DNA from 2 places in the Glutamicibacter sp. NPDC087661 genome. Region 1 is predicted to be linked to the other one. Evidence: predicted binding sites of a transcription regulator. Region 1 holds the regulator's gene; the other holds the start of a gene.
What was found. The regulator HrcA, encoded in region 1, represses chaperone genes, less so after heat shock. The targets are predictions, from matches to a motif close to TTNGCACTCGNNNNNNNCGAGTGCNAA.
Positions count from the first base shown of each region.

Region 2: a site for HrcA is predicted at 14,245-14,271, ahead of groL (chaperonin GroEL). Genes of this name have one in related genera too.

Region 1 covers NZ_JBIUWE010000001.1:992,483-1,001,952, forward strand. The annotation lists gene lepA (translation elongation factor 4) at 1-1,773, shown strand, start outside; gene hemW (radical SAM family heme chaperone HemW) at 1,774-3,003, shown strand; gene ACIOTN_RS04725 (DUF4870 domain-containing protein) at 3,020-3,421, opposite strand; gene ACIOTN_RS04730 (DUF3097 domain-containing protein) at 3,512-4,381, opposite strand; gene hrcA (heat-inducible transcriptional repressor HrcA) at 4,509-5,522, shown strand; gene dnaJ (molecular chaperone DnaJ) at 5,588-6,712, shown strand; gene ACIOTN_RS04745 (16S rRNA (uracil(1498)-N(3))-methyltransferase) at 6,715-7,488, shown strand; gene ACIOTN_RS04750 (GerMN domain-containing protein) at 7,819-8,730, opposite strand; gene ACIOTN_RS04755 (PhoH family protein) at 9,040-9,470, shown strand, end outside.
Region 2 covers NZ_JBIUWE010000006.1:254,179-270,637, reverse strand. The annotation lists gene ACIOTN_RS16405 (ABC transporter ATP-binding protein) at 1-564, opposite strand, end outside; gene otsB (trehalose-phosphatase) at 630-1,409, opposite strand; gene ACIOTN_RS16395 (trehalose-6-phosphate synthase) at 1,451-2,914, opposite strand; gene ACIOTN_RS16390 (thioredoxin domain-containing protein) at 3,315-4,181, shown strand; tRNA gene ACIOTN_RS16385 (tRNA-Thr) at 4,353-4,426, shown strand; gene ACIOTN_RS16380 (DUF808 domain-containing protein) at 4,590-5,540, shown strand; gene ACIOTN_RS16375 (N-6 DNA methylase) at 5,651-7,297, shown strand; gene ACIOTN_RS16370 (hypothetical protein) at 7,294-8,226, shown strand; gene ACIOTN_RS16365 (GNAT family N-acetyltransferase) at 8,231-8,848, opposite strand; tRNA gene ACIOTN_RS16360 (tRNA-Val) at 9,258-9,334, shown strand; gene ACIOTN_RS16355 (LLM class flavin-dependent oxidoreductase) at 9,391-10,437, opposite strand; gene ACIOTN_RS16350 (threonine/serine exporter ThrE family protein) at 10,639-12,309, shown strand; gene ACIOTN_RS16345 (uracil-DNA glycosylase) at 12,306-13,079, opposite strand; gene ACIOTN_RS16340 (DUF3263 domain-containing protein) at 13,236-13,526, shown strand; gene ACIOTN_RS16335 (LytR C-terminal domain-containing protein) at 13,569-14,174, shown strand; gene groL (chaperonin GroEL) at 14,471-16,108, shown strand; gene ACIOTN_RS16325 (DUF4031 domain-containing protein) at 16,219-16,459, opposite strand, start outside.

The sequences.
Region 1 (9,470 bases):
GCCCATATCGACCACGGTAAGTCGACCCTGGCCGACCGGATGTTGCAACTGACCGGCGTTGTCGCTGCCCGCGACATGAAGGCACAGTACCTCGACCGCATGGACATCGAGCGCGAACGCGGCATCACCATCAAGTCCCAGGCTGTGCGCATGCCGTGGGGAGCCGAAGATGGCACCCCCTATGCACTGAACATGATCGATACCCCCGGGCACGTCGACTTCACCTACGAAGTCTCGCGTTCGCTGGCCGCCTGCGAAGGCGCGATCCTGCTAGTTGACGCCGCCCAGGGCATCGAGGCGCAGACCCTGGCCAACCTCTATTTGGCTATCGAGGGCGATCTGACGATCATCCCTGTGCTCAATAAGATCGACCTGCCCAACGCGCAGCCGGAAAAGTACGCTGCCGAGCTGGCCAACCTGATCGGTTGCGAGCCAGAAGACGTGCTGAAGGTTTCGGGCAAGACCGGTGAAGGCGTTGAAGCACTGCTAGATGAGGTCATCAAGCAGCTCCCGCCGCCTGTCGGCGATGCCAAGGCTCCGGCTCGCGCAATGATCTTCGACTCCGTATACGACACCTACCGTGGCGTGGTGACCTACGTTCGAGTTGTCGATGGCAATCTGTCTCCTCGCGAGAAGATCCAGATGATGTCCACCGGCACCACCCACGAACTGCTGGAAATCGGCGTATCCTCGCCGAACCCCGAGCCCACCAAGGGCCTGGGCGTTGGCGAAGTGGGCTACCTGATCACCGGTGTCAAGGACGTGCGCCAGTCCAAGGTCGGCGATACCGTCACCAACTTCCACAAGCCGGCCACCGAGTCCCTGGGCGGGTACGAAGAGGCCAAGCCAATGGTCTTCTCCGGCCTGTACCCGATGGACGGCACCGACTACCCGGTACTGCGTGATGCGCTGGATAAGCTGCAGCTCAACGATGCTGCGCTGACCTACGAACCGGAAACCTCCGTGGCCCTGGGCTTCGGCTTCCGCGTGGGCTTCCTGGGCCTGCTGCACCTGGAAATCACCCGCCAGCGACTGGAATCCGAATTCAATCTGGACCTGATTTCCACGGCGCCGAACGTGGTGTACGAGGTCATGGGCGAAGACAAGCAAATGATTACGGTCACCAACCCCTCGGAATTCCCGGATGGCAAGATCCTGGAAGTCCACGAGCCAATGGTTGCCGCCACCATCCTGGCGCCGAGCGAATTCATCGGCTCGGTCATGGAACTGTGCCAGACCCGCCGCGGCACCATGCGCGGCATGGACTACCTCTCCGAGGACCGTGTCGAAATGCGCTACCACCTTCCGCTGGCTGAGATCGTGTTCGACTTCTTCGACCACCTCAAGTCCAAGACCCGCGGCTATGCTTCGCTGGACTGGAAGGCCGACGGCGAGCAGGTTGCAGATCTGGTCAAGGTCGACATCCTGCTCCAGGGCGAGCAAGTGGATGCCTTCAGCGCCATTACGCACCGCGACAAGGCCTACAACTACGGGACCATGATGACCTCGAAGCTGCGTGAGCTGATTCCTCGCCAGCAGTTCGAAGTTCCAATCCAGGCCGCGATCGGTTCGCGCATCATTGCCCGCGAGAACATCCGCGCAATCCGCAAGGACGTTCTTGCCAAGTGCTACGGCGGCGATATCAGCCGCAAGCGCAAGCTGCTGGAAAAGCAGAAGGAAGGCAAGAAGCGCATGAAGATGGTCGGCCGCGTGGAGGTTCCGCAGGAAGCCTTCATTGCCGCACTGTCCACCGACGAGCCGAAAAAGAAGTAAATGCCTTCAGTACTGCCTGACGGCGATCCGGCTCCGGCCGATGGTCTGCTACCTGCCTCATGCGCGCATGAGGCACAGGGGCGGACCATGTCCTTTTATGTGCATATTCCGTTCTGCACCGTCCGTTGCGGCTACTGCGATTTCAACACGTACACCGCCACGGAGCTGGGCTCCGGTTCCAGCCAAGCAACCTACGCTGCCACCGTCAGCAAGGAAATCAGCTTCGCCCGCGAGGTGATGGACCGTTCGGGCCAACCGCACCGCGAAATTGAAACTGTCTTCTTCGGCGGCGGAACTCCCACGCTGCTGCCCGCCGGAGACCTGGTCTCGGTGCTCGGCCGGATCCGCGACGACTTCGGCCTGAAGCCGGGTGCGGAAATCACCACGGAGGCCAACCCGGATTCGGTGACCCGCGAAAGCCTGCAGGAGCTGGCCGACGGCGGGTTCACCCGCGTGTCCTTCGGCATGCAGTCCGCGGTGCCCCACGTGCTCAAGGTGCTTGAGCGCACCCATGATCCGAAGCGCGTTCCGCAAGCCGTTGCGTGGGCGCGCGAGGCCGGCCTGGATGTCAGTGTCGATTTGATTTATGGCACTCCGGGGGAGAGCCTGGCAGACTGGCGCACCAGCATCGAAGCCGCGTTGAGCTACGAACCTGATCACATTTCGGCGTATGCGCTGATCATCGAGGAAGGCACCAAGCTGGCGGCCCAGATTCGCCGTGGCGAGGTACCGAACATCGATGATGACGACCATGCCGAAAAGTACCAGTTGGCCGACGACATGTTTGCCACGGCCGGTTTCTCCTGGTACGAGGTCAGCAACTGGGCGAAGACCCCGGCGAATGCCTGCCAGCACAACATCGCTTACTGGCAGGGCGGCGACTGGTGGGGCGCAGGCCCCGGCGCGCATTCCCATGTTGGCGGGCTGCGCTGGTGGAATGTGAAGCATCCAGCCGCGTATCAGCAACGGATCGATGCTGGAATCTCCCCGGGCCACGGCCGCGAATACCCGGATGCCGAGGCCGTGCAGCTTGAGCGCACGATGCTGTTGACCCGGCTGGGTTCGGGCATGAAGATTAGCGAGCTCGATGAAACCGGACGCAAGAAAGTCGCCGGCTTGATCGCCGACGAGCTGATTGATGCCAAGGCCGCGTTCGCCGGCACATTGGTGTTAACGCAGCGAGGCCGGCTCCTGGCCGACCTCGTGGTGCGTGAACTGCTCGATTTCTAAGACTGGGAAACCGCTGCTACTTCATCAGCCGCAGATTGAATTGGTAGCGGTAAGGGCGTCCCTTGTTGGCCTGGATGGCAGCAAGGGCGCCCGAGACCGTCATGAAGACCCAGAGGGCCACGGCGAGTACTGCGAAAAGCCAGCCGATCACCGGCAAGACCATGAGCACATTGAATACGATGGCGAGAATGGTCAGCGGGAACGTGAAATTGAACGCTTCCTTCGATTCCTGTGCAGTGAACGGGCCACGGTCCCGGAATACGGCAAAGACGATTGCCGAAGGAACGCAACCCAAGATGGCACCGAAGTGGGCCATCATTGCCCACTGGCGATCTTCTGAAGGAGTCAGCGGCAGCGCAGAGGTCCTGGAACCTTCGAAGCGGGAATTCTCCGATGGCTTCGTCTGGCGTGATGTCACTATTTTTCCTTGTCTTGCTAAGTGTGGTTCCTCTTATCATAGCGACCGCGGCTGGGCGCACGGGGAGATTCGCAGACTAATCTCCAACTATTAGTCAATCGTTAGGAAACCGTAATCTTCGGTCGTGAGAAAATCGATCAATTCTTCAATCCGGCCCAAGAGCTGCGGTTCAAGCTGCCCGTAATGCTGCACCGTGGACAAGAGCCGCTGCCATCCGATGCCGATGTCTTCCGCGGTGGAGTGCGGCCAGCCAAAGGCCCGGAGCGCACCGGTTTTCCAATCGGTGCCCTTGGGGATCACCGGCCAAGCCTTGATGCCCAGTGTCGCAGGCTTGATCGCCTGCCATACATCCACGTACGGGTGGCCGAGGATCAGCACGTTTTGCGCTGCACCGGGGACCTTCATCGCCTCGGCAACGATGCGCGATTCCTTGCTTCCGGCAACCAGGTGGTCAACCAGGATTCCCAGGCGGCGCTGCGCGGAGGGGGCGAAGTCGCGGATAGCCCCGGCAAGATCGTCCACGCCATGCAGCGGTTCAACGACGATGCCTTCAACACGCAGGTCGTGGCCCCAAACTTTTTCAACCAGCTCAGCGTCGTGCTTGCCTTCTACCCAGATGCGGCTTGCCCTGGCTTCCCGGGCCTTCAGTCCGGCAACGGCACGCGAACCCGAAGCCGAGACCAGCTTCTGGGGCGGTGCGGCCTTGGCAACGGGATCAATGATCTGCACCGCTTCGCCTTCGAGGAAGAACCCGAAGCCCGCCTGGAAGGAGCGGGTCTTGCCGTGGCGGTCCTCGAGCACGATCACGCGCATGCCACCGGATTTCTCGGTACGGATGACTTCTCCTACCCATCCTGAGGTGGCATCTTCCAGAATCATGCCACGTTCAACAGGGACCTGGCGGAGTTTTTTCGGTGCCGGTGCACTCAGATCCCGTGGTCCCCAGGAGTAATTAGTCACGTACTGCCTTTCGCTGTGATCGAATACGCTCGAAATCCAATGCTAGCAACTGCTGAACGTATTAGACTTGGCACTTGACAGGTTAGAGTGCCAAAGCCGGGCACAGGGAATCCAAGGAGGTGCTGTTGTGACAGAGCCGCGACGCCTAGACGTTCTGCGGGCCATCGTGGAGGACTACGTCCAATCCCGTGAGCCAGTGGGTTCCAAAGCGCTCCTGGACCGGCACAACCTCGGTGTCAGCGCCGCAACGATCCGCAATGACATGGCTATGCTGGAAGAAGAGGGGCTCATAGTCGCTCCGCATACTTCCTCCGGACGGATCCCCACCGAAAAGGGATACCGCCGCTTCGTCGATGAGATCGGCGAGCTCAAGCCGCTGTCGCGGGCTGAACGCGACGCCATCAACAAGATCCTGGACAGCTCCACGGACCTGAACGAGATGCTCAAGAGCACCGTTCGCCTCCTGGCGCGGTTGACCAACCAGGTAGCAATGATCCAGGTGCCGCACTACGACACCGCTTCGTTGAAGAACCTCGATCTGGTCGGACTGGGCTCGGCCCAGGTGCTGATGGTGATGATCGCTTCCAATGGCACGGTGGATCAGCGCATGATGCCGGTCCAGCGTTCCTACAGCGATGATGAGCTGGATGACTTGAAGCTGTGGCTGCTCAACAATTTCGGGGGAGTGAAGCTTGCCGAACTTGCCGGCCGGCTCACCCGCATCGAGCGCAGTTCGACGCAGCAGGCCGACCCCCTGGTGGACCAGGTGATCGGTGCGCTGGAAGAAATGGCCCAGGCGGCCAACGCGCAACGCATCATCATGGCAGGCACCGCGAACCTCGCCCGCGTGGAAGGGGACTTCCCGCTGAGCATAACCCCGGTGCTCGAGGCGCTCGAGGAGCAGGTAGTGCTGCTCAAGCTCTTCTCCGAGCTGGAAGCCGATTCGCGCGGCGTGGCCGTGGCCATCGGCACCGAGCACCACTACGGGCAGCTGTCGGAAGCCGCAGTGGTCGCCACCACCTACGGCACCGATGTGCGCAACAAGCTCGGGGTCCTCGGCCCCACCCGGATGAACTATCCAACCTCCATGGCCTCGGTTCGTGCGGTGGCACGGTACCTGTCGAAGATTTTGGCTAACTAGCCTCGCTGGGCACCGCCCGGCACTATCGAATTTCAAGATTCTCAGGAAAGGACACGGCGAATAACGTGAGCTCGCATTACGAGACCCTAGGCGTCGCCAAGGACGCGACCCCGCAGGAAATCAAGAGTGCCTACCGCAAGTTGGCGCGTAAGCTGCACCCGGATGTAAACCCTAGCGATGACGCTGCAGAACAGTTCAAGCTGGTCACCCGAGCCTACGAAGTCCTTTCCGACCAGACCAAGCGCTCCAACTACGACGCCACCGGCGATGAGAACGGCAACGGCCACCCGGGCTTCGGCGGTGGCGGCCAGGGCTTTGGCGGCTTCGGCGACATCTTCGAGCAGTTCTTCGGTGGCGGCCAGGCCCAGGGCCCGGCATCACGCACCCAGCCGGGCCGCGACGCGCTGATCACCATCACCATCGACCTGGAAGACGCGGTCAAGGGCACGGTCTACCCGCTGGAGATGGAAACCGCTGTCACCTGCAAGACGTGCAACGGTTCGTGCACGCGCGAAGGCACCAGCCCGGTCACCTGCGACATCTGCCATGGCGCAGGCCAGGTGCAGCGTCCAGTGCGTTCATTCCTGGGCCAGATGATGACCGTGGAAACCTGTGCGGCCTGCCGCGGTTTCGGCACCACCATCCCGGACCCCTGCCTGGAGTGCAACGGCGAAGGCCGGGTGCGCGAGCATGTGTCCAAGTCGCTGAACGTTCCTGCAGGTGTCGACTCCGGCACCCGCATCCAGCTGCGCGGACAGGGCGAAGCCGGCCCGGGCGGCGGGCCTAACGGCAACCTGTTCGTCGAGATCGACGTGCGCCGCCATAAGGTCTTCGAGCGCGCCGGCACCGACCTGCACGCCAAGATGAGCCTGCCAATGACCGCCGCCGCACTGGGTTGCGAGCTGAAGCTGGAAACCTTCGACGGCGGCCAGTCCATCAATGTGGAGCCAGGCGCCCAGGATGGCGACACCGTCACCCTGCCGGGCCTCGGTGTGCCGCGCCTGCGCGGAGGCAAGCGCGGGGACATCATCGTGCACCTGCAGGTGGAGACGCCGACCAAGCTCGACGCTGCCCAGCGCGATCTGCTCGAGCAGCTGGCCAAGCTGCGTGGCGAAGAACTCTCGGCCGGCCGCGTGGAGCACAGCGGCGGCATGTTCTCCCGCCTGCGCGACAAGCTGAACCAGCGCTAGGCATGAGCAACCACAGCTTCGTCATCGACGCCCAGCAGGGCCGGGACGCAACGGTCGGGGACATTCTTGAACTGGATGGCTCCGAAGCGCACCACGCGGTCACCGTTAAACGGGTCTCCGCGGGCGAGCACCTGGACCTGCTGGATGGCAAGGGGCTGCGCCTGACTGTGGAGGTCATCGGCACCGCCAAGGACCTGCTGAGCGTGAAGGTCCTGCGCCGTGCCGAGGAAGCGGTCAGCGATCACCCGGTCACCCTGGTCCAGGCGCTGTCCAAGGGGGATCGCGACCTGCAAGCTGTCGAGTCCGGCGTGGAACTGGGCGTGCTGTCGGTACGCCCCTGGCAGGCTGACCGCTCGATCGTGCGCTGGAACGCGGCCAAGGTCGACAAGGCCATGGCCAAGTGGCGCGCCCAGGTGCGCTCGGCGCAGAAGCAGTCGCGCCGCGCCTATGAGCCAGAGGTGCTGGACCCGCTGGGTTCCAAGGAACTGGCCAAGGCCATCGCGGCCGATACCGCAAATGGCGCACTGGTTCTGGTTCTGCACGAGCAGGCCGCGGAATCGGTGGCCCGGCGTGTGCAGTCGTGGCTCGCCGATGCGCGGACCGGCCAGGAGATCATCATGATCGTCGGGCCAGAAGGAGGCATCTCCGAAACGGAGCTGCAGTCCTTCGTCGATGCCGGCGCCCAACCAGCCCTGCTGGGCCAGCATGTGCTGCGTGCCTCGACCGCGGGCCCCGCGGCCCTGGTCTTGATCCGCCATTTGATCGGCGAAATCTAGGTTCCAGAATTCCGGTTAGCAGTTGAATTGCTCCGCAGATCCCGGCAGGCATGTGCCTGCCGGGATCTGCGGAGCAATTTCGTCTCCGGCCGGCGCAGCGGGTTCGAGCCGAGAAAAGGCCTCGGGACGGGGAACGCGAAGTCGCTGCGGGCCGGATACGCGAATGCGGCAGCCGATCGGATAAGGACGCTGTCCAAGGCAACGGCACTGGAAATCCTGCCAGCAGGCCAAGAATGCTCAGCCGCCACCAGTTCAGGAGCTGGCCCGGACAACGGGCGCCCAGGTTCATGTCCAGGACTTCCGGCGGGGGCTGCAGCGCTGGATGCTGCGTTACTCGACGCGGAAGTCGCTGGTGACCTTGCCGACCAGATGGTCCGATTCGGTCTCAACGCCCCAGAAAGTCAGCCGGTATGAGCCGGCACGCAGATCGGTGGTCAGGGTGAATGAACCGTCGGCATTGATCTGCCCGGGGTTGACCTGCTTCTGAGCGGTCATCACCGTGAGCTTGCCGTCCGCGTCCTTGCGCTGCAAGGAGTAGAAGGTGCCGATGTCGAACTGGGTGGTTCGGCCGTTAATCTTGATCGAGCCATCCGCCAAGGTCTTGTTGAACTGCGGATCGATGATCCAGATCGGTGCAATGAACGCCGCATCGCGCTCGTAGACATCCTTGAGCCGGAAACCGTCGAAGACTGTGGCATTTGCCTGGCCGTCAACCAGGATGCGGACCGTTGCGGGAAGCTCGCCCACGACCAGTCCAGCGCTGGCGGCAGCTGCCGTAGCGGTGAAGACCAATTGCTGGATGGCGCGCTCCGACAGGCCCTGGTCGAGATTGGCGCTGAAGACCTTGGCCGGCAGATCCAAGGTGATGACATTCGCATTATTGATTGAAACCCCGATTTCATCGGTGGGCTTCAAATGGGTATAGCGTTTCGGCTTCATCGGGTCGGCTGAGAGCAGCGTCCAGATCGCATCGCCGATGGGTTCCTGATGGCGGGTGTCCTCGATGTACTCGCGGTACAGGAACACGCCGGTATCGGTGTTTTCCAGCCAGTAGATGGGCAGGCTAGCCGCGATGCCGACATCCTCGCCAGCGTCGGTGGCGTTCGGCAGGTTCAGCGATTCAGCCACGGCGGTCGATGGCATCTCATAGGAGCTCTCGCGATTCGTCAGACCGCATCCTGCGGCGACGACGAGAGCGGCAGTGATTCCCAAAACGCCGAATCGGCGTGGAATCTTCCGCAAGATCCTTGATTGCACTGCGTACCAATCCGTGGTGATTTTAGCTGTTGCGGCTCCTGGCCGTATTGGAACCGCTCTCAAGCTTGCCATATCAGAAGCGGCTAACTGCAGAAAAATGGCCCAACTTACTAATCCGTAACCAAATCTATATGTTCGCCACTTGCCCCGATTAGCATCATTCAAGACTACTTTCAGGTTCTACTGCTTACGCTGAGACCTGAATTTTCTCCGGATTGGCCTGCGACTCGATAGAATGGCAAGCAGGACAAATCACGATTACCACCAAGCTCGCAAAGGGGCGCCGCGCACTGCATGCAGGTTGAACAGAATAAGGCGACAGCGGAGAACGGATCCGCATCGCTCACCATCAGTTTCGATACAGCTGAGCTCATGATTGCCACCCTCGGTCCCAATGACGAGCTCTTGCGTATTCTCTCCGGCGCCTACCCGCAGGTGAGCTTCCGCCCCAACGGCCAATCCCTGGCTCTGGTAGGTGAACCGCAGCAAGTCCGCAAGGCCCAGCGCGTCACCGAAGAAGCCCGTTCGCTGGCCACTCGCGGCTCGCGCATGAGCGCCGAAACGATCGAGCAGATCATCAAGATGCTCAGCGCCGGCAATCCGGATGCACCCACCGACGTCCTGGGCCTGAAGATCCTCTCGGGGCGCGGACGTTCCATCCGCCCCAAGACCGTGAACCAGAAGAGCTATGTCGACGCCATAGAGGATTCGACAATTACTTTCGG
Region 2 (16,459 bases), on a different contig from region 1:
CGTGACACCGAGTCGGCGGGTCAGCGACGCAATCTGGGTACGGGTCTGCACGCGCAGCTTTGCATCGAGGTTGGACAGCGGCTCGTCCATCAAGAACACCTGGGGTGAACGAACGATGGCGCGACCCATGGCCACACGCTGACGCTGGCCGCCAGACAAGGCCTTGGGCTTGCGGTCCAAGTACTTCTCCAGATCGAGAAGCTTGGCTGCTTCCAGCACGCGCTTCTTGCGTTCCTCCTTGTCGACGCCGGCGATCTTCAAGGCAAAGCCCATATTCTCGGCAACGGTCATGTGGGGGTACAGCGCGTAGTTCTGGAAGACCATGGCGATGTCGCGGTCCTTAGGCGGAACGTTGGTCACATCCTTATCGCCAATGAGAATACGACCGGAGTTTACTTCTTCCAAGCCCGCGAGCATGCGCAGGGTGGTGGACTTGCCGCAACCCGAGGGGCCGACCAGGACAAGGAATTCTCCATCTTGGATTTCCAAGTCGATAGCGTCGACGGAAGGCACAAGTGCGCCCGGGTAGATGCGGGTGGCCTTTTCAAAGGTCACAGTTGCCATGATGACAATCCTTTCACGGGCAGGTACGTGCCCGACGATCCGTAGTGAAAGTGAGTTGGGACACTTCAGTGTCGCATGGAAATCAGACTTTTCAAAAGGTGTGGTAATTCACTTGGCGAAAGGATATTATGCGCGGCCGCAGTTGGTCCAGGTCCCACCTTGATGCCCAGATCCGCTGCGCCAAGAACCTTGAATCCGTTCTCGTCGGTCACGTCATCACCGACAAAAAGGACCGCTTGGACGTCGAGTACTTCACGCAACCACTGCAGGCTCTGGCCCTTATCGCCGTGATGCACGGTGGCCTCTAGCACCGCTTTGCCTTCAAGCAGTTTGATGCCGTCCAAATCACGTAGCGCCTGCCGCGCCTGTGCCAGGGCCTTGGCGGCAACTTCAGGTGTTGCCTGGCGGACGTGCAGGACCGTGGCCGACGGTTTGTACTCCACGCTGGCGTTCGCGTGCATCGCAGCAACTCGTTCCAGGCGCTTGGTAATTTGCCCGAGCAGCTCGGACTGCCTAGCGGTCAGCGGCTCATCGTGCCAGATCGCGCCCAGCTGTGGCGGAACCAAGCGCTCGGCACCGTGCGAACCAATGCGAATCTCTGGACGAGGTTCAGGATAGACCTCGCTCAAGGACTGCAGGTTACGCCCCGACACCACCGCGGTGTATACCCCGGGACTGGAAGCCAGCTGCTCGAAGGCAGCAGCAGACTCTTCCAGCGGCCGGGCCTCTTGGGGCCGGTCAACCAGCGGGGACATCGTTCCATCAAAGTCCAAAGCAACTAGTACCCGCTGATGGGCAGCAAATTCAGCGAGCGCGGCCTGCAGGGCAGGGTCAAGGTCAGGCAATGGTATTCCTCATCGGAGATCAGGATTCCTGTCGGAATCTTCTAGCGAACGATTTCGTGCACGGAGGTGGCCGCGTTGATCTCGGCCAGCTCGGCTAGGAAATCCTCGGACCACTTCGAGACGTCGTTGAGCGCCAAGTGGCGGTTCATGCGTTTCATCCGGCGTTCCTGCTCTGCCTCATTCATCTGAACCGCTTCAACGATCTTGGCCTTCATCCCGTCGATGTCGTGCGGGTTGACCAGGACAGCCTGGGTCAGCTGATCGGCAGCGCCGGTGTACTCCGAGAGCACCAGTACGCCGCGACCATCCTGGTGCGCAGCGACGAACTCCTTGGCCACCAGATTCATCCCATCGCGCAGGGCCGTGACCAGCAGGACATCGGCTGCCAGATACATGGCGATCATTTCGCGCAGCGGATAGGACTGGTGCAGGTAGCGCAGGGTGGTGTGGCTCAGGGTGTCATGCTGGCCGGTGATCTGCCCGACCATGAGCTCCACCTGGTCACGCAGCTCGATGTAGCTGTCCACGTTTTCCCGGCTGGGGCTGGCTACCTGGATCAGGCAGACATCACCGGCGCGCAGAGTCTGGTCGGAGAGCAGCTCGCCATAGGCCTTCAGGCGGTGGCGAATGCCCTTGGTGTAGTCCAAGCGGTCCACGCCCAGCATGATGGTTTTCGGATTGCCCAGCTCATGGCGGATCTGGGCGGCACGGGCAATGATTTGCGGATCGCGTGCGAGCTTGGCGATTTGCTCGGTATCGATGGAAATCGGATGCGCATTGGCACGGCAGAGATTCTGCATGTCGTTACCGGCTGGGGGCGAAGCCACATCGCCCTTGGTGGAGTAGTCGGTGAACCGGCGCAAGCAGCGCAGGAAATTGCTCGCATCGGTTTCGCGCTGGAACCCGACCAAGTCCGCGCCGACCAGTCCCTGCAAGATCTGGGTGCGCCAGGGCAGCTGCGAAAACAGGCTGGCCGCCGGGAACGGTATGTGCAGGAAGAAGCCGATTTTCAGATCGGGTCGCGCCAGCCGCAGCATCTGCGGAACCAGCTGCAGCTGGTAGTCGTGGACCCACACGGTAGCGTTCGGAGCAGCGATTTCCAGTACGGCATCGGCGAATCGCTGGTTGATCCTCTTGTAGCGGTCCCACCAGGTGCGGTGGTACTCCGGTGGCACGATGACGTCGTGGTAGAGCGGCCAAAGCGTCGAGTTGGAGAAGCCCTCGTAGTAGAGGGTCAGGTCATCCTCATCCAGGGGGACCGGAACCAGATGGATGTCATCCTTGTCGAAGCTCTCCAGCTTCTCGCCGATACCGCCATGCCAACCCACCCAGGCACCTTCGGACGCAGCCATGACCGGTTCCAAGGCGGTAACCAAACCACCGGGCGAACGCTGGAATCCTTGCGATCCGTCAGGATTGGTGATGCGGTCCACCGGAAGGCGGTTGGCTACAACCACAAAATCGTAGGAATTTTCGGTCTTTGTACTCGGCGCTGGGGTACCCACTGCAAACCTCCTGGTTTGTTCAATCTGGTTCACCGGCGTGGTGCAGATTCGTCGGTTCTGAGTGAATGACTTCTCGTCAAATTTCCTCGCTCTTGCTATTTAGCCTAGTGAAAACTGACTGCTAAGGGAACGAAGAGACGGATTTCTCCGTCATATGGGCTACTTCTGCGCATGTGCCGCGTGGTCAGCAAAGGACCGGCAGCAAAGAAACGATATCCGCCGATGACTTGGTTTAACGCTCAACTTAAGGTTTTCGAAGCACTTTGGGTGCTGTATGCGAAAGATATGTGAGTCCTGTGAAGGTGGGGGAATCTTGAGTTTTCAAGGATATTGGCGCTCGGAGTTGGCTAAGCTTGACTCCAGATGATAGTTGTCCGCTGACCAAGGAACCGCCAAATTTATGTCTACAAATAATCCGCGTCCATCGAAGGCAGAGCGAACCGCGAGTGCCCGAGAGAAGGCGGCGCAGATGCGTGCCGCTCAAGATGCCGCTCAGAAGCGCAAGTCGCTTTTCGTGAAGCTGGGCGTATTGGCCGCAGTCATTGTGGTCATCGCACTGGTAGTTACCTTGATCGTGCAGAACAACAACGCAAAGGTGGCAGACTCCGGCGCCGTGCCGCAGGGCGGTACCGCAGCCGGTGGCATCATGGTCACCTCGCCGGACACTGTCGCAGAGAAGTCCATCGAGAATGTGGATATCAAGACGCTCGAAGCACCTGCCGAGGCGCCATCGCCAGCTACCCCACGCGACCTGACGGTGGCTGAAAAGGGCGAACCGATCAACATCGCCATGTACGTTGACGCCAACTGCGTTCACTGTGCAGACTTCGAGGCTACCTACGGGGACCAGATCGAGGAATGGCTGGCCAACGGCGACGTCACCGTTGAATACCGCAACGTCGGCTACCTTGACCGTGGTTCAGCAACCAACTTCTCCTCGCGCGGCGCCAACGCATTGGCTTGCGTCGCCGACGAAAGCCCAGAAGCCTACATGGGCTTTGTCAAGGCGCTGTGGGGCCACTACCCAGAGGGCGAGATGAAGAACGCCGAGCTGGCCGATCTGGCGATCCAGAATGGCGCTGCGCAGTCCGTTGAAAGCTGCATCGCAGATGACAAGTTCCGTCCATTCGTCCAGTACACCACTACTGCCGGCCAGTACGATGGCGTGGCTGGCACCCCATCGATCTTCGTCCAGGGCGAGGTAGTCGATCTGGCAAAGGAAGACTTCCCAACCGCAGTGAAGGAAGCAATCGCTGCCAACAAGTAAGTCGAACCGGTAGCCTCTGGACAATTGTTCGGGATCCGGTAGTATCCTTATTGATCTCGCACCCCGACCGATGGGAAGGAAGCCAATGCTGGCTTCCTTCCCATCGGCATTTAACTCGGAGCATCGCCAATTCGCAGTGCCGCAGGGTTTTCGGATATTCTTATTCGGTACGCCCCCTTAGCTCAGCTGGCCAGAGCGTCTGTCTTGTAAACTGAAGGTCACCGGTTCGAATCCGGTAGGGGGCTCTGACCTGGTCCTGACCAGCAACGGGAACCGTGTCCATGAATCTTCATGGCGCGGTTTCTTTTTTTAGCCCCAGGTCTTGCCCGAGCCAGCGTCGCGCCTATGGCAGGCTCAAAGATCCCGCCGGTAGAATTTTGCGCAGAACCTATATTTGAGGAGCCGACCATGGCCGGAGGCCTTGCAGCACTATTGGACGACGTGGCGGCGCTGGTGAAAGTCACCGCGGCATCGCTTGATGACATCGCGCTGGGCGCTGGCAAGGCCAGCACCAAATCGCTAGGCGTCGTCATCGACGATGCGGCAGTCACCCCGCAGTACGTGGCCGGACTCTCGCCCAAGCGCGAGCTTCCAATCATCTGGAAGATCGCCGTTGGGTCTATCCGGAACAAAATGCTGTTCATCCTTCCGGTGGCGCTGATCCTATCGCAGTTCGCTCCATGGGCGCTGACCCCGATCCTGATGATCGGTGGCGCCTATCTGGTTTTCGAAGGCGCCGAGAAGCTGCTTGAGGCGATGGGCGCGATCAAGCACCACACTCCGGGCGGCAAGGAGGGAGTGCGCGACGAGAAAGCGATCATCGGATCGGCAGTGCGCACAGACCTCGTGCTTTCCGCGGAGATCATGGTCATCTCGCTGAACGAGGTGTCCCACGAGCCATTCTTGAATCGCGCGCTGATCCTGATTGTGATCGCCATCCTGATGACCGTCGTGGTCTATGGCGCCGTGGGCTTGATCGTCAAAATGGACGACATCGGACTGCACATGGCCGCCAAGCCACGCCAGCTCACGCAGAAGATCGGGCGCGGCCTGGTCAAGGCGATGCCCATCGTGATGTCCATCCTGAGCAAGGTCGGCGTGATCGCGATGCTCTGGGTCGGCGGGCACCTGCTGCTGGTCGGCATGGACGAACTGGGCTGGCACGCACCGTACGGCTTCGTGCACCACGTTGAACTGCTGGTCCACGACGCGACCGGCCAGGCCGGCGCCGTGCTGGGCTGGCTGGTGAACACCGCCTTCTCCTGCCTTGCCGGTTTTATCATGGGTACCGTGATTACCGTCATCATCCTGGGCATCGAGAAGCTGCGCCACAAGGGCAAAGCCGAAGCAGACCACTAGGAACAGGAATCAGCCAGATGCCCGCGCACGTAGAATAGAGAAGTTGCCGCCCGGACTCGGTCTACCGGTCCAGCCCAACTGTCTGGCCTACGTGGAAAGATCGATGCGTGTTGAGTAGAGAATTGACAGATCAGGCCACCGCCCGCCATGCGCGCGGAGCCTACTTCACCCCGGAACCCGTTGCCAGCTTCATGGCGCAGTGGGCGCTGGGGGAGCAAGGATCCAAGGTCCTGGAACCCTCCTGCGGTGAAGCACAATTCCTTGCCGCTGCCCATCCGGTGCTTGCAGATGGCCGAGACCGGGTCGAGCTGGTGGGCCTGGAACTGCACGAACCATCGGTGCAGGCCGCCCGTGAGCGGATGAGCGCCGCCGGGATCGACGCGCGCATCGAGCACGCCAACTTCTTCGAGGTCACCGGCAACGCCGAGTACGACGCTGTCATCGGCAACCCTCCCTACGTGCGCTACCAGCTGCACCGCGGGGCTGACCGGCAGCTCTCGCGCGCCGCGGCCAAAGCCTCGGGCGTGGAACTGAATGAACTTGCCAGCATCTGGGCCGCTTTCGTCGTGCACGCCACCAGCTTCCTTGCCGTCGGCGGGCGCCTGGCCCTGGTGCTTCCGGCAGAGCTGATGTTCGTGAACTATGCCGGGCCTGTCCGCCAGATGCTGCTTGAACGCTTCGCCAGCGTGCACCTGGCCGTCTTCGAAGAGCGCTTGTTCGCCGACGCGCAGGAAGAAGTGGTGCTGCTGCTGGCCGAGGGCTACCGCGAAGGGGCTAGCGGTTCCTTCAACCTGCACCAATTCCGCAATGCGCTGGATCTGCAAGCCCTGGGCGAAGGCACCCGCCACACCCCGGTGCGCATGAACGAGCGCTGGACCGGTTCCCTGGTCGGCCTTGAAGCCCAGGGGATCTTGTCGGCGGCACTGGCCGCCGGCCGGATGGCGCCGCTGCAGTCCTGGGGCGAAACCTCGCTGGGCGCGGTCACCGGCAATAATAAGTGGTTCACCCTCTCGGCCCAGCAGATCCAGGACCTGGGGCTGGCCCGCGAGGACCTGATCCGGATCTCGCCTCCGGGCTCGCGCCACCTGCGCGGGCTGGAATTGAGCGAGGACGGCTGGGAAAAGCTCGCCGAGCACGGGGCAGCTGCCTACATGTTCCGCCCCGGCGCGGAACCCAGCGGTGCTGGTGCGCGCTTCGTGGCCAGCGGTGAACTGCAGAACGTCGACCAGGCCTACAAGTGCAAGGTGCGCTCGCCATGGTGGCGGGTGCCGGTGCTCTCGGTGCCGGACCTGTTCATGACCTACATGAACGCCGACACCCCGCGGTTGACCGCCAACGAGGCCGCGGTGCACCACATCAACTCGATCCATGGGGTGTACCTCGGCGCCGATGCGCGCGAGCTGGGCCGCGAGCTGCTCCCGGTGGCATCGCTCAATACCCTGACCATGCTCGGAGCCGAAATGGTGGGCCGCTCCTACGGCGGCGGCATCCTGAAGCTGGAACCGCGTGAAGCCGACCAGCTGCCGGTCCCGGCGATCGGCATGGTGCAGCGCTATGCCCGGCAATTGCGTGCCATCAAGCCGGCGGTGCGTGAACTGCTGGTGCAGGGGCGCAAGCAAGAGGCCACCGACCTGGTGGACCGCGTGGTGCTCGAGCAGCTGCTCGGCTTGGAGCCGGATGCGCTGGAGGCGGTCCGCACAGCGCGAATGAATATGCTCGAACGCCGCAAGGCCAGAAGCAAAGCCGTGAGGGGATGAACGTGGCCAATCCTGCGATCGAAAAGACCTTGGCCTTTGCCGAATTCGATACCACGTTGATGTCAGCGGCGAAGGATTCGCCCTGGCTGGGCAATGGCGCGGTAACCGAGGAATTCAACCCGTCCTTCCCGGTGCTCGAACGCCTGCTGAGCATCCCGGTCCGCAACAAGGCGGTCACCCGATCGGGCCGCTTTGCCCAGGGCGTGGACGCATGGCTGGCCCATGAATTGCGCCGTGCCGGATTCGATGCGGATCTGGTGTGGCCGCGTCCCGAGGCGCCCCGGGTCTTGTCCAGCGACATCCTGGAACTGCTGCGCAAGCTGCCGGAGCGGCTGGCCGACGAGGTGCACGAGTCCATCATGGCGGGCAAGGCGGGCAGCATCGACGCGCGCATCCTGGGCCGCGCCTACATGAAGCAAACCGACGTGGTGATGACCCATTGGTCCACCGGTCCCGAACTGCTGCTCAGCACCAAGGCGATGACCTCATCCTTCGGCAAGAACCTGGCCAACCGCTATGAAGAGGCCTATGGGGATGCGGCTAACCTGCGGGCCCGCTACCCGCTGGCAGCCGTCGGGTTCTTCTTCGTGCAGCGTGCCACGATCCTGGAATCCGAGCCGGCTGCCTTCCGCCGCACCGTGGACATGATCCGCAAGCTGCGCGACTTCGGCGACGGCTTCGGGTACACCGCCACCGGCCTGCTGCTGGTGGATTGGGATGAGAGCGCGGAGCATCCCGAAGTGAAATGCGTCCACGCTCCGGTGCCCGCGGATATTGCCGCGCCGCAGTTCCTCAACGCCATGGTCGATGCGGTCCTGAAGGTCACCCCGATCGACCTGCACGAGGCCGCTCGCGCTCGCCGGGCCGGAGAAGTTGCCCCGCTGCCGGGCCACGGCTCCGTGGACGAACAGCAGGACGCCCTGTTCTAGGCGGTCACATCACCGGCACGGCGGAGGCCGAATCATCGGACCCGAACTGCGCGGCGAATCCCTGGACCGGGGCCGGGCCGGCCATGAGGCTCGGGGCCGGCATCGCACTTTCGGGAAGGTGGATGGCCACGTGGTCCTCGGAGGCCTGCGGCAATTGCGCGGCCCACTGCCATGCGGCCTCGGTGGCCCGGTAGATGAACTTCAGCTGCCCATCGTGCTCGAAGCTGCGCTCGCGCTGCCACAGTTCCGAGCGCTCGTAGAAGGCCCAGGATGCCGGGTTCTGCGAATCGATGACGCTGATCGGGGTTTTGCCCGAACGCAGCGCGTGGGCAAGGCGCAGCGACGTCGCATGCTGGCGGATGCCCAGGCGGCGGTAGTCCGGGCGCACGGCCATGCAACCGAGCTCCACGGCGTTCATCGAAGAAGTCGGGGCAATGATGGAATCATGCACGAGGCCTGCGGCAACCAAGGTGCCCTGGTCGCGCACGGTCACAAGCAGCGAGAGCCGGTCGAACTTCTGGTTCCAACGCTGGTCGACCAGGGGGTAAAGGGTCGCTAATTCGGCGCGCTGGGCCGGCTGAACGCATAGGGATGACAAGGAAAAGTTCAGGTTTTCAAACACTGGGTACGGTCCTAAATTCTAAGAACGAACGAAAGATGAGGCTTTTGCGCGGTGGAAAAATCCACTGCGCGGTTTCGTTGGCCTTGAGGGGACCGATGCCGGCGGCTTCCGGCAACTTCCTTGTAGGGTCCAGTTTGAGCTCGATGAGCTAGAAAAATTATGGAGTCTAAAGTCCCTTTTTGACAAGTGGAAATGGGTACTTTTAGGTGAATCGCAAATAAACTATTCGGCGCTGTTTTTCTGCTCTACTCATTGCCTGAACCGCGACTGTTCGAACCTGCGCTGGAAGCGGCATTTCGGCGAGTTCCGGGGACGGATTCCGGGCGCTGGAACCGGTGGCCGATTTGGAGTGAGGTCCACGGCCCGGTAGGATTGCTTATGCGCTTGGCTTGCAAGTCAGGGCGCAGATGGATCTTTAGCTCAGTTGGTTAGAGCGTTCGCCTCACACGCGAAAGGTCGCTGGTTCGAGTCCAGTAAGATCCACCAAGAACGAAAGCCACCGCAATGCGGTGGCTTTCGCTGTTTCCGGGACAGCCAGGACCCTAGGCGCCAAGCAGCTGGTGCACCATGGGCTTGACCTCTTCTCCGAGCAACTTGATGCTGTTCATCATCGCCTCGTGCGGCAAGGAACCGGCAGAGTACTTGATGTCAACGCGCGACAAGCCCAGCTGCTGGGCCACCTTGGCCATCTTCCGTGCCACAGTTTCCGGGCTGCCGGCCATCATGGCTCCCTCGGGCCCCATGGAAGCCTGCAAGCGCATCTTGCTGGCCGGCGGCCAGCCTCGTTCGGCGCCCAGCCGATTCATGGTGCGCTGGTAATGCGGCCAGAGGGTTTCCAGGGCCTCCTGGTCGGTGGAAGCCAACAAGCCATGGAAGTGCGCCGAGACCGGCAATTCTCCATGGCCGAACTCCTTCAGCGCACGGCGGTAGAGGGTGGCCAAGCCTTCGAAGGCCGAGGGCTGGCCGCCGATAATGGCCAAGCACAACGGCAAGCCATGCCGGGCCGCGCGGGTTACCGACTGCGGGCTGCCACCCACACCCACCCAGGTGGTCAAGGGCTGGTCTTCCAGCAGCGGGTAGATCTGCTGGTTGCGCAAGGCGGCGCGGTGCTTGCCCTGCCAGGAAACCGGCGTGCCGTGGCGGAGCTTGGCCAGCAGATGCAGCTTCTCTTCGAACAGGTCCTCGTAGTCTTCAAGATCCAGGCCGAAGAGCGGGAAGGATTCAATGAAGGAGCCGCGGCCTGCGATGATCTCCACTCGCCCGTTGGAGATCGCGTCCAAGGTGGCAAAGCGTTCGTAGACGCGCACCGGGTCGTCGCTGGAGAGCACGGTCACCGCGGTGCCGAGCTTGATGCGCTGGGTAGTGCTGGCCAGGGCGGCCAGAACCATTTCGGGGGAGGAGATGGCATAGTCATCGCGGTGGTGCTCGCCGACACCGAAGAAATCAAGACCCGAGGCTTCGGCCTGCTGCCCCTCGGCGATGACATTGCGGATCACCTGGGCATGGCTCAGCGGGTTGCCCTGGGCATCCTCGGTGATGTCGCCGAAGGTCTCGGCTCCGATTTCTGGCAATGGGAACTGCGTATTCATTGGATCCTCCGGATTATATGCAAACACATCTAACTTCTGCATGGTGCAACCAACTGCCGAGCGCCGGTATTCCAGTGGCCGAAAATACCCTTAAATGTGTTCGGCGATACCTCCCGAATTCGCCACGTTCCCGACAACTTTTCATGCACGGGTTGTATGGTGAATCCCATGGGAAAAACTTTGGATGAGGGGGCATGATTCGTGGCGCATCGATCTAGCGAGGAACAGGCCGCCTCGTCGAATGCCGTAGGCGAGGATCCGGCTCCGCTAGCTGGCGTCTTGCCCCGCATTGCCACTAGTGAGATCAACATGGGCTTCCATCCGGCAGAGCCCGCCGAAGAGCCGGCAACGGCATCTGAACTACCGCTCAATACGGCGGTCAGCGCCAACGTGGCGGCTGCCGATGTCTCGGATATCGAGTGGCGCACCGGCCAGGTCCACACCACCGATGAGGGCATTACCCTCATGCCTACCCGCGCCAACCCGGTGGCCCGTCGGCTGCTGGCGAAAATGTGGATCTCGGATACCCCTCCCACCGAGGCGCTGAACATCGTTGAGCGCCTGCAGGGCACCCCCTACGCCAACCCCAAGGTCAATGTGGACCAGGACGCGTCCAACCGGCGCACCATGGAGTTCGCGCTGGATTTGGGCGAGACCTTGATCCGCTACGGCGCAGGCGCCTTGGAAGTGGAAACCAGCGTGATCGCGGTGACCGCGGCACTGGGCTTGAGCCACTTGGATGTGGACATCACCAACCAGTCCCTGCATTTGAACTACAGCCCGCCGGACGCCGAAAGCTACTCGGTGCTGCGTGTGGTCCGCTCCTACACCTCGAACTACGCCGGCATGGTGCTGGTGCACGAACTCGTCTCGGATATCATTGCCGGCGGCGTATCGCGATCCGTTTCAGCGAAGCGGCTGAAGGACATCACTCGGCAGCCCAAGCCGTTCCCGCGCTGGATCGTCGCCTGCGGCCGGGCCGTGTTCGCGGCCGCGTTCGTGCTCTTCATTGGCGGCTCGTGGGCTGGTGCGCTGGTGGCGATGCTGTCCTCGAGCCTCGTGACGCAGATCGGCCGATACGGCTCGCGCTGGAGAGTGCCCGAGTTCTTCACTATCGCGGCCTCGACATTGGTGGTCACCGGCATTGCCTTGCTGGGGCATCAATTCCACGCTCCGCTGGATCCGGCGCTGGTGGTCTCTGGCGGCATCTTGCTGCTGCTTCCGTCGGGCAGATTCGTTTCGGCATTGCAGGATGCCATCAACGGCTTCCCGGTGACAGCGGTAGGCCGGTTGTTCTCGGCCAGCCTGATCTACGGGGCGATCCTCTGCGGAATTGCTACGGCCCTGGTGATCTCGGATCTGCTCGGGGGAGAGAAGGTCGACGTTCACCAGATCGTCCAAACCGACTATCCGGCCTGGCTGCTGGTGGTCTTGGTGGGCGTGGCCATTGTCGCCGGTGCGGTCACCGAGCAGAGCGCGCTGCGCCTGCTGCTGCCTACCGCCGGCATTGCGGTCGGCGGCTACCTGGTGCAGCTGCTGGCCGAAAGCATTGGACTCGGAGACCGGGCTACCCCGGCGCTGGTCGCCACGGTGATCGGTTTCGCCGCGCGGCTGGCGGCGGACAAACTCCGCTCCCCGCAGCTGGTGCTAGCGGCTCCTGCGGTCATGTTCCTGCTTCCGGGCCTGATGATCTTCCGCGCAATGTACGGCATCGTCATCAACGTCAATGACACCGCCACGGGACTGGTGGAGATGTTCAACGCCATGGCGATCATGCTCTCCATCGCTGGCGGCGTCGTCTTCGGCGATACGCTGTGCCGTCCATTGACCTCCAGCGCCCGGCGTGAGCGCCGGCGGATCCGCCGACGCTAGGCTTTCGGCAACGACCAGTCAATCGGCTTCTGTCCGCTGTCGGACAGGAGCCGATTGATGCTTGAGAAGGGCTTGGAGCCGAAGAACCCGCGCGAGGCTGAGAGCGGCGAGGGGTGGGCGCTTTGCAGCTGCACGGCGTTGGACAGGGACTCGGAGAGTTTCTGCGCATGCTTGCCCCAGAGCAAAGCCGCCGGAGGCCGCGGACGGTCATTGAGCGCGGTGAGGATGGCATGCAGAATTGGCGCCCAACCCAGCTTCTGATGCGAGCCGGCATTGCCAGCGGCTACGGAGAGCACCTGGTTCAGCAGCAAGACGCCTTCGGAAAGCCATGGACTGAGGTCTGGATGCGCGACCGGCTCCAGTCCCAGATCGGAGTGCAATTCCTTGTAGATATTGGCCAAGGAGCGCGGCAGCGGACGCACCTGCTTGTTGGCCGCGAAGGCCAAACCGTTTGCGTGGCCGGGTGTCGGATATGGGTCTTGGCCAACAATTAGGACCTTGACTTCGGACAATGGCAGGCTCAGTGCGCGGAACATCACCTCCGGTGCCGGCAGGATCTGTTCACCGGCCGCCGAACGGGCCGCCAAATCGGTGGCCAGGGAACGTAGCAGCGAGTCCTGCTCGCAGAGTGCCGGTACCCAGTCTGCAGCGATAAACCCGTGGTCGGCCATGGATTGGGCACCATGGTAGAACGGGAAATCAGCCGCTTCGTACACTGGTGTCCGAGCTGGCTGGGGTGCATCGAAAAGTGCTGGCTGCAAATCGTCCATAGGGGTAATTGTGCCGTTTTTCTGGCGTGCCTGTGCTCGGCCACACGGTGTTAGGCAAGCAGATTGGTTAGAATATCGGTGGTATGTCTACCGATGGTGGATTACATGCATAGCCGAAACCTGAGAAAACTGGTCCAATGACAGAGGTGAGAACGTATGGCTGAGAATGAATTGCTGGTGGATTTCGTCATGAACCCGGATTCGGAATTGGATGAGCGTTCGCAACAGATCCTCAACCTGGAAAAGTTGTGGTGGAAGTATGCCGGGGCCAAGGAACAAGCCATTACCAAGCAGTTTTCGATGTCGCCGACGAATTATTACCAGCTGCTGAACCAGCTGATTGAAACCGACGCGGCACTGGCCTACGACCCGATGTTGGTCAAGCGCCTGCGCAGAGCACGTTCCACAAAACGTCGCGTGGGCGGTAAGGTCGGCACGGGACGATAACCCTGCCTGCCGTGACCAATCAGACCTCGAGCAAGGACAAGAATGACCAACTACCCGCGTGACGAATTTGATCGCGTTCCGGAGTTCAGCACCCGTGTGGGTTCGCACCACGCCCACGGATGGGCGCAGTCCGCCGCGTCGAAGTCAACCGGTGGGAAATTGCGCTGGGTAGTGCTGACCGCTGTACTCGTGCTGGTGATCGGTGCCTTGTCCTTCATCTTCGGCCCTCAGCTCAAGGAGACCCTCGCGACTTCCACGGGAAGCGACACCTCGCAAACCCAGGAAGTCACCGCCGAGCCCTCCGTGGAACCCACACCTAGTGAATCCGCATCGCCAACGAGCACCATCGATGACGAAGACGTGCTCTACGGCCAGCTGATTGGCGTGTACAACGCGGCAAGTGTTGCCGGTCTGGCTAATGAAGGCGAAGACGCCATGGCCGAAGCCGGGTTCACCAGCATTGTGGCCGACAACTGGACCAGGCCCGCAGAAGTCTCCACGGTTTATTACATGTCCGAGTCCTACCGCACTACCGCTGAAAAAGCTGCAGAAATCCTGAATATCGACGAAGTTCTGCAGACCAGCAACATTCCGAACCGGGTCACCGTGGTTCTGGGCTCCGATGACACCCTGGGGCTAAACGAATAATTCGTTCAAAATTCCATTCGCTCAGAGCCGATCGGCTTGCACTCGCCATGCGAGAGTGCCAATATTTGTATTAGCACTCATGCGTTGCGACTGCTAACGCCGGTCGGCTTTTGCGTTCTCCAAGAACTCCATGAAGCACCGGACAGCGGATGCAGGGCGTGGGCGTGGAAAATACCTCAGATAGCGAGAGCTGAAACGGTTGCTGGCCCGATGCCGCACCGGTCCACTCGTCCGTCGCGGGCGCTGTCTGTCGGTTGCATTTTCGCAAAATCGTCCCGAAAGGACCGTACGCCACAATGGCTAAGATGATTGCATTTGACGAGGAAGCACGCCGCGGACTTGAGCGCGGCCTGAACACCCTTGCTGACGCGGTGAAGGTCACCCTGGGCCCACGCGGCCGCAACGTTGTTCTGGAAAAGAAGTGGGGCGCTCCTACTATCACCAACGACGGCGTGTCCATCGCTAAGGAAATCGACCTCGAAGAGCCTTACGAGAAGATCGGCGCAGAGCTGGTCAAGGAAGTTGCCAAGAAGACCGACGACGTCGCTGGAGACGGTACCACCACCGCAACCGTGCTGGCACAGGCACTGGTCAAGGAAGGCCTGCGCAACGTTGCCGCAGGTGCTGACCCAATCGCACTGCGCCGCGGTATCGACAAGGCCGTAGAAGCTGTTACCGCTGAACTGTTCGCCGCTGCGAAGAAGGTCGAATCCAAGGAGCAGATCGCTGCTACCGCTTCGATCTCTGCTGGCGATCCGGAAATCGGCGCACTGATCGCTGAAGCTCTCGACAAGGTCGGCGAGCAGGGCGTTATCACCGTTGAAGAATCCAACACCTTCGGCCTGGAGCTGGAGCTGGCAGAGGGCATGCGCTTCGATAAGGGCTACATCTCCGCTTACTTCGTCACCGACGCTGAGCGCCAGGAAACCGTTCTCGAGGACCCTTACGTCCTCATCGTGAACTCGAAGATCTCCTCGGTCAAGGACATGGTGACCTTGCTGGAGAAGGTCATGCAGTCGAACAAGTCGCTGCTGATCATCGCCGAAGATGTCGAGGGCGAAGCCCTGGCTACCCTGATCCTGAACAAGATCCGCGGCCTGTTCAAGTCCGTTGCTGTCAAGGCTCCGGGCTTCGGCGACCGTCGCAAGGCCATGCTGACCGACATCGCTATCCTCACCGGCGGCCAGGTTGTTTCCGAGGAAATCGGCCTGTCCCTGGATAACGTAGGCCTGGAAGTCCTCGGTACCGCCCGCAAGGTCGTTATCACCAAGGACGAGACCACCATCGTTGAAGGTGGCGGCGAAGCCGACGCCATCGAGGGACGCAAGGCCCAGATCGCAGCCGAGATCAAGAACACCGACTCGGACTACGACCGCGAGAAGCTGCAGGAGCGCCACGCAAAGCTCTCCGGCGGTGTCGCTGTGCTGAAGGCCGGGGCTGCTACCGAGGTAGAGCTCAAGGAGCGCAAGCACCGCATCGAAGATGCCGTGCGCAACGCCAAGGCAGCTGTTGAAGAAGGCATCGTCGCCGGTGGTGGCGTTGCACTGATCCAGGCTGGCGCTGCAGCATTCGAGAAGCTGGTTCTGGAAGGCGACGAAGCTACCGGTGCGAACATCGTCCGCGTTGGCATCGAAGCCCCGCTGAAGCAGATTGCCCTGAACGCTGGCATGGAGCCAGGCGTTGTCGCTGACAAGGTCAAGGGCCTGCCAGCAGGCCACGGCCTGAACGCTGCAACCGGCGAATACGTGAACCTGCTTGAAGCTGGTGTCAACGACCCAGTGAAGGTGACCCGTTCGGCACTGCAGAACGCGGCATCGATCGCTGGCCTGTTCCTGACCACCGAAGCTGTTGTCGCAGAAAAGCCAGCTCCTGCTGGCGCTGCCCCAGCCGGTGGCGATGACATGGGTGGCATGGGCGGAATGGGCGGCTTCTAAGCTTCCCGCACGCACTAAGCACGCACTAAGCACGCAGTAATCGCGCCGATGGCCCGGATCCTTTCGAAGAATCCGGGCCATCGGCCGTTTAACGTGGGACAAGCGTTGCACTACAGCCAGCTGTGCAACAGCTCCAGCTCGGCGCCCAAATTATTCCGCGCGCGCTGCTCCCAGCGCCGGGATCCGGCTTCGGTGCCGTAGATCAGTTCTTTCTCCAACAGGCCGCTGAGGATCTTGCTGCGCCCGGAAGCAAGCACATGGCGGGGAAGATGCCCGTACTCCTTGTAGATCGCCTCGGCGTAGCGCTGGTAGGCCGGAGCGGGGCGGGCCAGGACCTCCAGATCGGCATCG